Regions from separate parts of the Kitasatospora sp. NPDC101155 genome, predicted to be linked through region 3. Evidence: riboswitches for the same ligand, from Rfam matches in the RefSeq annotation. Region 3 holds a riboswitch; each other region holds the start of a gene.
The links. A riboswitch is a leader RNA that binds a small molecule or an ion and turns the genes downstream of it on or off. The one in region 3 is predicted to bind cobalamin.
Positions count from the first base shown of each region.

Region 1: linked by a shared signal. The riboswitch ahead of ACIRYZ_RS11745 (ribonucleoside-diphosphate reductase subunit alpha) and the one ahead of ACIRYZ_RS43370 (cobalamin biosynthesis protein) in region 3 are both predicted to bind cobalamin.
Region 2: linked by a shared signal. The riboswitch ahead of ACIRYZ_RS19645 (HoxN/HupN/NixA family nickel/cobalt transporter) and the one ahead of ACIRYZ_RS43370 (cobalamin biosynthesis protein) in region 3 are both predicted to bind cobalamin.

Region 1 covers NZ_JBIWPN010000006.1:202,197-206,401, reverse strand. Annotated here, with positions in the region: gene ACIRYZ_RS11755 (glycoside hydrolase family 26 protein) at 1-828, opposite strand, end outside; gene ACIRYZ_RS11750 (hypothetical protein) at 966-2,123, opposite strand; cobalamin riboswitch at 2,325-2,468, shown strand; gene ACIRYZ_RS11745 (ribonucleoside-diphosphate reductase subunit alpha) at 2,659-4,205, shown strand, end outside.
Region 2 covers NZ_JBIWPN010000012.1:30,693-34,897, reverse strand. Annotated here, with positions in the region: gene ACIRYZ_RS19655 (hypothetical protein) at 1-1,045, opposite strand, end outside; gene ACIRYZ_RS19650 (ArsR/SmtB family transcription factor) at 1,115-1,498, opposite strand; cobalamin riboswitch at 1,580-1,773, shown strand; gene ACIRYZ_RS19645 (HoxN/HupN/NixA family nickel/cobalt transporter) at 1,805-2,914, shown strand; gene ACIRYZ_RS19640 (EamA family transporter) at 2,923-3,774, opposite strand; gene ACIRYZ_RS19635 (helix-turn-helix domain-containing protein) at 3,926-4,205, shown strand, end outside.
Region 3 covers NZ_JBIWPN010000076.1:11,569-15,773, reverse strand. Annotated here, with positions in the region: gene ACIRYZ_RS43380 (alpha/beta hydrolase family protein) at 308-1,444, opposite strand; gene ACIRYZ_RS43375 (helix-turn-helix domain-containing protein) at 1,580-2,272, opposite strand; cobalamin riboswitch at 2,479-2,610, shown strand; gene ACIRYZ_RS43370 (cobalamin biosynthesis protein) at 2,709-3,671, shown strand; gene ACIRYZ_RS43365 (cobyric acid synthase) at 3,668-4,205, shown strand, end outside.

The DNA of each region.
Region 1 (4,205 bases), on a different contig from region 3:
GTCGGTGATCAGCGCGCGGTACTCGGGGGTGTCGTGCGCGGCGTCCACGACCCGGCCGAACCAGCCCGGGTCCTTGGCCGCCGGGGAGTTCGAACAGAGCACCCGGTCGAAGGACTTGACGTCCGATCCGGGGTAGGGCTCGTGGAAGGACATGCCGACGATCCCGGCCGGGGCGCCGCCGTTGTCCGGCAGTTCGGTGCTGCTGCCGTCGCAGTTCTGCTGGACGCCGGAGCTGCCGTAGGTGCCGTCGTCGGCGCGCGGGTGGCCGGACCAGACGGCGGTCATCAGGTCGACGGCGTCGTCTGTGTACTGCCAGCCGGTCCGGCAGGTGGGCCAGCGGCCGGCCGAGTAGGAGCGCGGGTTGCCCACGCCCCAGGCGTTCTGGCCGTATCCGGGGCCGAGGTCGGTCTCCAGGAAGCCGGGCAGCCTGCCGGTGATGTCGGCGGCCTTCTTGTAGTAGTAGCCGACCTGCTTGGTGCCCCGGTAGTCGCCGTACTCGGGGTTGTTGCGCTCGTTGTGCGCCTCGACGTGCTGGCCGATCACCGTGCCGCCGCTCTGCCCGGTGCGGGCCTGGCTCTCCAGGTCCGCGAGGAACTGCTGGACGGCGCGGGCGTTCGGCGAGGCCTGTGGGTCCCGGGCCAGCAGGTCCCGGCCCACGTCCGGCGGCAGGGTGCGTCCGGGGGCGCCCACCGACACCGGTACCCGCGCGGGCTGTTCGCCGTCGACCCGGTCGTCCCGGCCGAGCAGCGCGAAGGTGCCCGCGACGACCACGATCCCTGCCGCGGCCAGGAGGGCGGGCTTGCCGCGCAGGGCACTGGGCAGGGCCACGACCGCTCCTCCGGTTGCTTGCCGGCACCGACCCCCACGGACGCAACCGGAACACACGTACGAATGACCCCTGAGAGCCTGCCACACTCCCCCGGCCCCGGCGAACGGATCCGCCGGCACCGGGGTGTCACGGCAGGTCAGCCGGCCGGGGTGGCCGCCGGCGTGCCCTGCGAACCGGGCGTGGCGGAGCCCGCCGCCTTGGCCCGCTGGAGCAGCTGGCCCTTCACGTGCTCGGCGAAACCGGAGGCCGCCGCGGTCGCGGTGGCATCGGGGGCGTTGCCGCCCTTCGCCGAACCCTCGACGGTGAAGTAGTCGTACCGGCCCAGGCTGCTGTGCGTGCTGGTGCAGCCGGGGTTGGCGCAGAACGCCGGGGCGCCGGGCGCCGGAAGGCCCTTGAGCTGGCCGGCGTAGTTCTTCACCGCGGTCTCGGCCTGGATCTTGTGGTCGAAGACCGCGACACCGACGGTCACCGCGCTGTCGCCGGAGACGTACGTCGCCCGGAGCACCTTCTGGCAGCCCTGGTCGCCGAGGATCTTGCCGAGACCGCCGGTGGTGGAGTTGCCGTCCCAGCAGGGCTGGTCCAGCGAGACCACGGTCCGGTTCCAGGTCGCGCCGTTGACCGTCACCTGCATCGCGGAGAACAGCGCCCCCGCGTCCTGCGGCGCCGGGTCGGTGGCGGCTTCCCAGATCGGCTTCGACGGGTCGTCCGTCTGGCCGCCCGGGGTCGCGCTCGCGCTCGACGGCCCGGGGGTCGGCTTGTTCGAGGCGGACGCGGTGGTGACCGGACCGACCTTCTTGGTGTCGTCCTTCTTGCCCATGAGCAGCACGCCGCCCGCGGCCAGACCACCCACCACGACGACGGCGGCCACGATGCCGATGACCCTCATCCGGCGCTTGCGCTTGCCGTCGGCCTCGTTGCGGTCCGCCAGCGCCTCCCAGTTCGGCTCGACGCGCTGCGGCGGCACGGGCTGCTGGGGCGGCTGCTGCTGCCACTGCGGCTGAGGGGCCGTCGGCTGCACCGGCTGCGACTGCGGCTGCGGCTGCGGCTGCGGCATCGGCTGGGGCTGGGGCTGCGCGACCGGCTGCGGCCGGGGCTGCGGCACCGGCGGGACGGGCTGCGAGAGCGGCTGCGCGGACGGCACCACCGGCCCGTACGAGGCCGGCGGCGGGCCGAAACCGCCGCTCGGCGGCGGCACCGGACCCGGCGCCACCGACTGCTGATTCTGTGCGCCCCCCGGCCCGGCGGGAGGCGTTCCCTGCGGCCCGTGCCCAGGTACGCCGGTTCCGTCGCTCATGCGCCCAGATCGTAGGGCATCCCCCTGACCGTCGATCCGCCCGGTGACCATTCCGTGCCGAAACCAGGACGCGGGCGTGTGGATCCGGGCCGCCCGAGGCGCGGATCCGGGCACCGGACGGGCACGAACCGCCACCCGCCCCGGTACCGCCGGTCATCGCGCCAACACACCACGCCGCACTACATGTGGTGCCACATCAGTGAGGCACCACTACATGTATGCTCGTTCCTGCTGTCGATGCAGGGGAACCCGGTGGGAATCCGGGACTGCCCCGCAGCGGTGTGCGGGCGGCTCCAGCAGCCGTGTCCGCGAGTCCGAGTACCTGCCGACGGCGTGCCCACGGCCCTCCCGCAGAGGCCGCGCCAGCACCAGCAGTACACCTCCGGGCCTCGCGGGCGGGCCGGGGAGACACCGTCGCGCGGCGCCGTTTGCGTTCGCGCCGTGCTCCCCTGCCCAGATCGGTCCGGTGCCACCCGATCACTGCCGCCGATCGCCGCCAGGAGAGAGCGCCTTGACCACCGCTGCCTCAGCCACCCTGCCCGCCCAGGGCTCCGGTACCGCCTTCACCGACCGGACGGTCTCCGACCCCGGCGGAGCGCTGCTGCGGCTTCTCACCGACCGGAGCGCCGACCTCACCGAGGTGGACCCCGGCCATGTCGCCGCCGCCGCGCTGCGCGGCCGCCACGCCGGCTCGGACTTCGCCGAGCTGCGCGGGCTGGCCGTGGACGCCGCCGCGTCGATGATCGCCGAGGACCCCCAGTACTCGAAGCTGGCGGCCCGCCTGCTCGCCCTGGAGATCGTCGACGAGGCGAACAGCCAGGGCTCGGTGTCCTTCTCCGCCTCGATCGCCGTCGGCCACGCCGAGGGCCTGATCGGCGACACCACCGCGGCCTTCGTCGCCAAGCATGCCGCCGCCCTGGACGCGCTGATCGACGCCGCTGGCGACGACCGCTTCGAGTACTTCGGCCTGCGCACCGTGCAGTCCCGCTACCTGCTGCGCCACCCGATCACCCGCAAGGTGATCGAGACCCCGCAGCACTTCCTGCTCCGCGTCGCCTGCGGCCTGGCGGTCGGCGACTCCGAGCAGTCGGTGCGCGAGGTGGCCGAGCTGTACGGCCTGATGAGCCGCCTGGAGTACCTGACCTCCTCGCCGACGCTCTTCAACTCCGGCACCCGGCACCCGCAGATGTCGAGCTGCTACCTGCTCGACTCCCCGCTGGACAACCTGGACTCGATCTACAACCGCTACGCGCAGATCGCCCGGCTGTCCAAGCACGCCGGCGGCATCGGCCTGTCCTACTCGCGCATCCGCTCGCGTGGCAGCCTGATCCGCGGCACCAACGGCAAGTCCAACGGCATCGTCCCGTTCCTGCGCACCCTCGACTCCTCGGTCGCCGCGGTCAACCAGGGCGGCCGCCGCAAGGGCGCGGCCTGCGTCTACCTGGAGACCTGGCACGCCGACATCGAGGAGTTCCTGGAGCTGCGCGACAACACCGGTGAGGAGGCGCGCCGCACCCACAACCTCAACCTGGCGCACTGGATCCCGGACGAGTTCATGCGCCGGGTCAACGCCAACGCCGACTGGTCGCTGTTCTCCCCCGCCGACGTGCCCGAGCTGGTCGACCTGTGGGGGGCCGACTTCGACGAGGCCTACCGCAAGGCCGAGCTGGCCGGCAAGGCCGTGCGCACCATCCCGGCGCAGACCCTGTACGCCCGCATGATGCGCACCCTGGCGCAGACCGGCAACGGCTGGATGACCTTCAAGGACGCCTCCAACCGCGCCGCCAACCAGACCGCGCTGCCGGGCCGCACGGTGCACTCCTCCAACCTGTGCACCGAGATCCTGGAGGTCACGGACGACTCCGAGACCGCCGTCTGCAACCTCGGCTCGGTCAACCTCGGCGCGCACGTGGCCGCCGGTGCCTCGGTCGAGGACCTGCTCGGTGCGATGGACTGGGAGCGGCTGGACGCCACCGTGCGCACCGCCGTCACCTTCCTCGACCGCGTGGTGGACATCAACTTCTACCCGACCACCGAGGCCGGCACCTCCAACTCCCGCTGGCGGCCGGTCGGCCTCGGCGT
Region 2 (4,205 bases), on a different contig from region 3:
CGCTGAGGTCGGCCGGGTCCCGGGCCAGGGCCTGTTCGAGCTGGGCGGCGAGGTCGCCGTCCGGGTCGAGGACGGGCGCGGCCTGGCCGAAGGCGTAGCTGGGGGAGTGCGGGTCGAGTTCGGCGGCGCCGGTGGCGACCAGCAGGGTGCGGCGGCCCAGGGCGGCGCCGTAGACGGAGACCGAGCCGTGGTCGCCGATCAGGCAGTCGGCGGCGACCAGTGCGGCCTGCCAGCCCTGGTGCGGCGGGATCAGCCGCAGGCCCATCCGGCGGGCGTCGTCGAGCAGCGTCTCGGGGTCGTGCCGGCTCCAGATGTTGGGGTGCAGCACGACGGCCACCGTGTACTCGTCGGCGGGCAGCCGGCGGACCAGGCGGCGGGGCAGGTCGGGGCGGCGGCCGAGTAACGAGTGCCCGCTCCAGGTGGAGTTGACGACGACGAGCCGGCGGCCGTCGACGGCGCCGAGTGCGGCGCGGTAGGCGTCCCGGGAGCGTACGCTGCCGAGGATCCGGTCGAAGCACGGGTCGCCGACGACCCGGGCGACGTCCAGGGCCTCGGGGCAGGAGACCCGCAGCCGGTCCAGCTGCTCGGGGTGGGAGAGGCCGAGGACGTCCACGAACACCCGCCCCCGGTGGGTGAGTTCGTTGCGGGACAGGCCCGCGGCGCTGACCGTGTCGCCGGTGGACTCGGTGACCAGGCGGTTGTAGCCGGCGCCGTGCGGGAGGACGACCAGGTGGGCGTCCAGCCGGTGCATGGAGGCGTGGACGGCGCAGGCGACGGCCAGGTCGAAGCGGCGGCGGACGGCGTCCTCCCACTCCAGCACGGTGTAGCCGGGCAGGTCGCGCAGGTAGTCGGTGAGGCCGCGGTCGGCGAAGGCGGAGCCGGGGTTGACGGTGAAGTACCGCTCGATGCCGTCCTGGTTCAGCAGGGTGAGGACGTCCAGGACCCGGGTCGCCGAGGTGAGGGTGCGGGCGACCGCCAGCACGCGGGCCTTGACCGGGCGGGTGTTCCAGCGGTCGGCGGGCCAGACGTGGGGGTGGGACGGCACCTCATGATCGTACTCATCCGGGCCGCTCCCGGGGGCCCCTTGCGAGAGACGGCCGGGCCCGAGTGTCGGTCAGCCCGCCGCTGCGGTGGGTTCGTGGTGTTCTCCGGCGGCGCACTCGTCGAGGAGGGGGCGCATGCTGTCGTCCACGAGCCGGTAGCGCACCACGCGTCCGTCCTTGTCCCCGGTGACCACGCCCGCCGTGCGCAGCAGTCGCAGGGCCTGGGAGACGGCGGGGTCGCGCATGCCGGTGGCAACCGCCAGGTCGCTGACGGCGAGCGGGCCAGCCCGGTGCAGGGCGAGCAGCAGGGCGAGCCGTCCGGGGTCGGCGAGCAGGGAGAACCGCTCGGCCCAGGACCGGACGTGCGCGGTGTCGCCGATCGCGGCGATGGCCTCGCAGACCCGGTGGCCGTCGATGGTGCGGTGGCCCGCGCGGTCGGCCGGTACGAGATGCATGCGGACATTCTGGCAGCTCACGACCTGTGATCCTGGACACCTGCACAGGTGCGCAACCTTGCGAGGGTGGTGGACTGCCCCTACGGTGTTCCCCGCCGTGGTGCTCGGGAAGACCGGTGACGGACCCTCAGGGGTCCCAGTCCGGAGCGGCCCTCGCCACTGTGATCGGGGGAGAGTTGTCCGAACCCACGTGCCACTGGGCGCCTCGTGCGCCTGGGAAGGCGGGTCCGGAAGCCCCGTAAGCCAGGAGACCGGCCACGGCATCTCACGAAGTCTTTCCACGAGGTGCTGGAGCGTGATCCGAAGATGACCCTGCCCGAAACCGCCACTCCCACGGAGGCGGCCCCCTCGGTCCTGCCCACCTTCAGGTGGAAGCGCGAGGACACCATCCGCACGGCCGGGTTGATGGGGGTGATCCTGGCCATGCACGTGGTGGCCTTCGGGACGCTCGTCTTCCTGGTCGCGCCGCACAACTACGCGGTCGGGACCCAGGTCTTCGGGGTGGGCCTGGGTATCACCGCGTACACCCTCGGCATGCGGCACGCCTTCGACGCCGACCACATCGCGGTGATCGACAACACCACCCGCAAGCTGATGGCGGACGGCAAGCGGCCGGTCTCGGTCGGGTTCTGGTTCGCCCTCGGGCACTCCTCGATGGTGGTCCTCATGGCCGCCCTGGTGGCGGGCGGCGCCCAGCTGGCGAACACGCTGATGGACGACGACTCGGCCACCCACAAGTGGCTCGGGCTGGTCGGCACCACGGCCTCCGGCGCCTTCCTCTACCTGATCGGCGCGCTCAACCTGGCGGCGCTGGTCGGCATCCTCAAGGTGTTCCGCTCGATGCGGGCCGGGAAGTACGACGAGGCGCAGCTGGAGGAGCACCTCAACTCGCGCGGCTTCATGGCCCGGGTGCTGAACCGGGCGACCCGCTCGATCACCCGGCCCGGACAGATGTTCCCGGTGGGCATGGTGCTGGGCCTGGGCTTCGACACCGCGACCGAGGTCACCCTGATGGTGATGGCCGGCTCGGGTGCGGCGGCCGGGCTGCCCTGGTACGCGATCGTCTGCCTGCCGCTGCTGTTCGCGGCGGGGATGAGCCTGTTCGACACCCTGGACGGGACCTTCATGAACTTCGCGTACCAGTGGGCGTTCTCCAACCCGGTGCGCAAGGTGTACTACAACCTGACCATCACCGGGCTGTCGATCGCGGTGGCCTTCATCATCGGCACCATCGAGCTGGTCGGGGTGCTGCACGAGAAGCTCGACCTGACCGACCCGGTCACCGGGTTCATCGCGGACATCTCGCTGGACAACGTCGGGTACGCGATCGCCGGGCTGTTCGTGGTGGTGTGGGCGATCGCGATCGCCTACTGGAAGCTGGCCGGGGTCGAGAAGCGCTGGACGCCCGCGGAGTAGTCCGTCGGTCACGCTGCCGCGAGCAGCAGCGTGCCCGCGACGGCGAGCCCGGCGCCGACCACCTGGACCGGGCGCAGCCGCTCCTTGAGTACTCCGCGCGCCAGCAGCGCGGTGACCACGGGGTAGAGCGAGGCGAGCACGGCGGCCACCGCCGCCGAGCCGCTGTGCGAGGCCATCGCGTACGTGGCGTTGCCGGCGACGTCGGCCAGCCCGACGGCGGTGAGCAGGGGCAGCCGGGCGCGCAGCTCGGGCAGCAGCCCGGAGGTGTCGGTACCGCGCAGGCCGAACAGCAGCGCGGCGCCGCCGACGGCGACGTTGACGAGCCGCTGGACGCACAGCACGAGCAGCAACCCGCCGCCGGCCGAGGCCTGGGCGAGCAGGGCCATGTTGGCGCCGAAGCCGAACGCGGCGGCCAGGGTGAGCAGCAGGGCCGTACGGGCGGCGGACGGCCCGCCGCGCTCGGGGCCGCCGGCCAGCACCACGCCGGCCACGGCCACCGCGATCCCGGCCACCTGGCCGAGACCGGGCCGCTCGCCGAGCGCCAGCCCGACGCCGACCGGCACCACGACGCCGACGGTGGCCAGCGGGGACACCACGCCCATCGGGCCGAGCGCGAGCGCCCGGTAGAAGGCGAGCATCGCGAACGGGCCGATCACCCCGGCGGCGACGGCGTACCAGAGGGCGGGGGAGGCGTCCGCCCAGCCGCCGGTGGCCAGGACCGCGAGGAGGAGGACGACGGTGGCCGCGGTCTGGGAGACGACCACGACGGCGAGCGCGGGCAGTCGGCGGGTGAGGACGCCGCCGCCGAAGTCGCCCAGGCCGGTGAGCAGGCTGGCGGAGAGGGCGAGCAGGACGGTCACTGGAGGTGCCAGGAGATCGAGGACAGCACAATGCACTCCGAAGTACAGTCGGATGGACTCGTTGCCGAGAAGGCAGCGTAGTTCACTGAGCTGCACCTCGCCGAACAATATTCTGCACTTTCCGTATTGTGGACACCGGAGGACTGCCCGCGTGCCGGACCCCGACCTCGTCTCCCAGGCCCTCGCCCGGAACCTCAAGCGACTGCGCGCCGAGCGCGGCCACACCCTGGACGCCCTCGCCGCCCGCTCCGGGGTGAGCCGCGGCATGATCGTCCAGATCGAGCAGGGCCGCACCAACCCGAGCGTGGCCACCGTGGTCCGGCTCGGCGACGCGCTCGGCGTCTCCATCGCCACGCTGCTCGACTACGAGGAGGGCCCGGACGTCCGGATCATCCCCGGCGACCAGGCCGTGCCGCTCTGGAGCGGTGAGA
Region 3 (4,205 bases):
GGGGCGTACGGAGGCGCGGTGGGCGGGGATCCGGCCAGGCGGCGTCCGCCGGGGGACGGAGGTTTCGGCACGGGAAGTCCGCCGGGCCGACTTCTGGTACGCGAGCGGGAGCCGCGCCGGGGGCGCGATCCGGACAGCGAATCGAACGGGGGTCGCGTGGACGGCAGGGCGGAGCCGCGGGCGCCCCGGGCCGGTGGTGCTTCCCGGGGCGGCAACGGGCGGTCGGGTGGGCTGTCGCGGGGAAGTCGGATGGGCCGACCCTCACCCACAGGGCCAAATTTGGCCCCCGAAGCCGGGGCCGGCGCGGTCAGAGCAGGGGGGTGAGCCAGCGACGGAGGAGTTCGGTGTAGTGGTCGGGGGCGGAGTTCCACAGGGCGGCGTGGTCGGCGCCCGGGAAGGCCTGCAGGTTGACCACGTCCGGGCGGGCGGCCGCGAGGCGCTGGGCGGCGCCGAAGGGGGCTATCCGGTCGCTGGGGCTGTGCAGCACCAGGGTGGGGGCGTGCAGGTCCGCTCCCTCGGCGAGCCGGGCGAAGTCGGCGAGGTCGACGCCGGTGCGCCCCTCGGCGGCCAGGGCGCCCAGCTCGGCGGCGACGCCCGTGAAGCCGGCCCGGGCGGCGTCGCGGCGGGCGGAGGCGGGCAGGTCGAGGACGGGCGAGTCGAGGATCAGCCCGCTGATGGTGTGCGCCCACGCGGAGCGGGCCGCCGCGTGCAGGACCATGGTGGCGCCCAACGACCAGCCGTACAGGATCACCCGGCCCGCACCGTGGTCGAGCGCCAGCCGTATCGCCGACTCGACGTCGCGCCACTCGGTCGCGCCGAAGTGGCTCAACCCGTCCGGGGAGGCGGGGGCGCCCGCGTCGCCGCGGTAGGTGACGGCGAGGACGGGCAGGCCGAGGCGGTCGAGGACGGGCAGGACCGGGAGGGTCTGCTGGCGGTCGGCCTCGGTGCCGTGGACGAGGATCACCCAGGTACCGCGCTTGCCGTCGAGGTGCCAGGCCGGGAGGGCGCCCAGCTCGCCGTCGGCGCTGGTGTCACTGAAGGCCAGGCCGAGCGCCTCGGTGGGGTCGCCGAGCAGCACGCGGGGGGTGAAGTGCACCTCGGTGCCGGGCGTGAGGGTGCCCCGGTCCGCGCGGACGAGCCGCCGGGTGACGCCCTGCTCGTCGCTGTGCAGGATCTCCTCGACCACCGCGTGCCCGCCGCCCTCCCACTCGACGGCCCAGCGGCCGCGCCGCAGGCTCTCGGGGCGGCGGGTGAAGGTGACCCGGCCGGCGGCGAGGCTCTGCACCAGGATGGGCCCGGACTCCTGCACGGCCGCCCCTGGCCCCGCACCCGGCCCCGCGCCCGGATGGACCATCCGCTCGGAGGCCCGGCGGCCGATCACCAGGACGACGGCCCCGGCCCCGACGGCAGCGGCGGCCACGACCGCTGCGGTTCGCCAACGCATATCGTTCCCCGCTCTGCTTCACGGACCCGGACGGTGTTCGTACACCAGTTCACCAGGGTCGTGCTCCCCAGGCCACCGGAATGGGCCATCCGGGGAATGGGAAGGGAACCGGGGCACGGGGGAGGAAGAGGAGCCTCAGACCGGAACGGCCGTCGGCTGGGCCGCGAGCAGCTGCCAGAACCGGGGGGTGAGCGGCGGGGCGGGGATGCGGGGCACGCTGGGGGTGCCCCAGTGGGTGGGGACGTGGTGTTCCTGGTGGAGGACGGGGAGGACGGCTGCGAGGTCCGGCTCGGGGACGGGGACGAGACGGGCGAGGGCGCGCAGATGGGGCTGCCAGCGGCCGGCGACGCACTGGCGCAGCAGCCGGTCCAGGGCCTCGGCGCGGCCGGTGGCCTCGACCAGCTCGGTCAGCCGCAGGCCGAGGACCTGGGCGAGGGCGTGGGTCTGGTCCGGGTCGCCGTCCCAGTAGCCGGTCAGTTCGGCCTGCTGGTAGGCGGGCAGGGACATGCCGACGCGTTCGGCCACGGCCTCCTGGCCGAGTTCGCGGGCGATGCGGTGGTCCCGCAGGCGCGTCGGGCGCGCCCCCATCAGGTCGGCGGCGGGGCACCAGAGGGCGCGGGCGAGGGCGATGAGCTCGGCCTCGCCGGGCCTCAGGTCGCCGTTCTCCCAGGCGAGGACGTGGCCGAACAGCAGCCGTACGCCGTGGGCGGCCATACCCTCGGCGACCTGTTCGGGGGTCAGGCCGAGGCCGACCCGGTGGGCGCGTGCGGCCTCGGGCGAGAACGGCACCGGGGGCGGGGCGGCGGCGGGGGTCTTTCTGCGGCGCATGGCACCGAACGGTAGGCGCGGCCCTCGGCGCGCCCCCAGCCCCGGAACGCACGAAGCGGGACTGACGGGCCCTCCGCCGCGCTGGGCGATCGCACAGTGACGGCACCCGGCCGCCGTGCGGCCGCCGTGTGACCAACCCCTCCGTGACCTCGGTTGACGCGTGGATCGGCCGCGTGATGGGATCCTTGCGCCAAACGGAGGCATGGAGAGGAAGCCGGTGCGAATCCGGCGCGGTCCCGCCACTGTCACCGGGGAGCACGCTCGGAAGGTGTCACGGCGGGCCGTCAGAAGCCGCTGGAAGGCCCGGGGGTGCGTCCGACCCGGAAGCCAGGAGACTCTCGCCCCCGGTACGTCGATCCAGGGCGCGGACCCTGAGTGAGGACACGCACGCGATGCAGCCTGCCCCGCCCCATCGGACCCCGAGCTGCCCACCGCAGTGCGCCCGCTGACCCGCGCCGCCGCCTTCGCGCTGGGCGCCGTCGCGGGCTACGCCGTCGACGCCCGCTTCGCCGACCCCCGCCGCGGCCACCCCGTCGCGCTCTTCGGCAGCGCCGCGACCCGCCTCGAACGGCGCCTGTGGCGCGACGGCCGCACGGCCGGGACGGCGTACACGGCGCTGTGCGTGGGCGCGGTCACGGCCGGCACGCTGGCCCTGGACCGTACGGTGGGACGCCGTCCGCTGGGGCGGGCGGCACTGGCCGCGGCGGCGACCTGGACGGTGCTCGGCGGCACCTCGCTGACCCGGGAGGCGCGCACCATCGGCCGCTCCCTCGCCGCGGGCGATCTGACGGCCGCCCGGGAACGGCTGCCGCACCTGTGCGGGCGGGACCCGAGCGCGCTGGACGAACAGCAGATCGCCCGGGCCGTGGTCGAGTCGGTGGCCGAGAACACCGCCGACGCCGTGGTGAACGCCCTGACCTGGGGCGCCCTGGCGGGCTCGCCGGGCCTGCTGGCCTTCCGCGCGGTAAACACCCTGGACGCGATGGTGGGCCACCGCTCGCCCCGCTACGCCCGCTTCGGCTGGGCCTCGGCCCGGCTGGACGACGTGGCCGGCTGGCCGGGCGCCCGGCTCACCGCGTTGCTGACGGTGGCCGCCGCACCCGAGCCCCGGACCGCCTGGCGGGTCTGGCGGCGGGACGGCTCCGCGCACCCGAGCCCGAACGCGGGCCAGGCCGAGTCGGCCTTCGCCGGCGCGGTGGGCGTGCGGCTGGGCGGGACCTTGCAGTACGGGGAGCGCGTGGAGCACCGGCCGGTGCTGGGCGCAGAGTTGCGGCCGGTGACGGTGGACGACATCGAGCGGGCCTGCACGCTGTCCCGGCGGGTGGGCGCGCTGGCGCTGGGTACGACGGTCGCGGGGCACGTCCTGCTGCGGCTCCTGATGAAGAGGGGTGGGGCATGACGAACGCGCTGCTGGTCGCCGGGACGACCTCGGACGCGGGCAAGAGCGTGGTGACGGCCGGGATCTGCCGCTGGCTGGCCCGCCAGGGCGTGCGGGTCGCGCCGTTCAAGGCACAGAACATGTCGCTGAACTCCTTCGTCACCGCCGACGGTGCCGAGATCGGCCGCGCCCAGGCGATGCAGGCCCAGGCCGCCCGGGTGGAGCCGGAGGCGGCGATGAACCCGGTGCTGCTCAAGCCCGGCGCGGACGGCCGCAGCCAGGTGGTGCTGCTCGGCCGGCCGGTGGCCGAGGTGGGCGCGCTGGACTACCGGGAGCGCAAGCCCGTCCTGCTCGAACGCTCCCTGGAGTGCCTGGCGGACCTGCGCCGCCGCTTCGACGTGGTGGTCTGCGAGGGCGCCGGCTCGCCCGCCGAGATCAACCTGCGCGACCGGGACATCGCCAACATGGGCCTGGCCACGGCCGCCGGACTGCCCGTCGTGGTGGTCGGCGACATCGACCGCGGCGGGGTCTTCGCCGCGATGTACGGGACGCTGG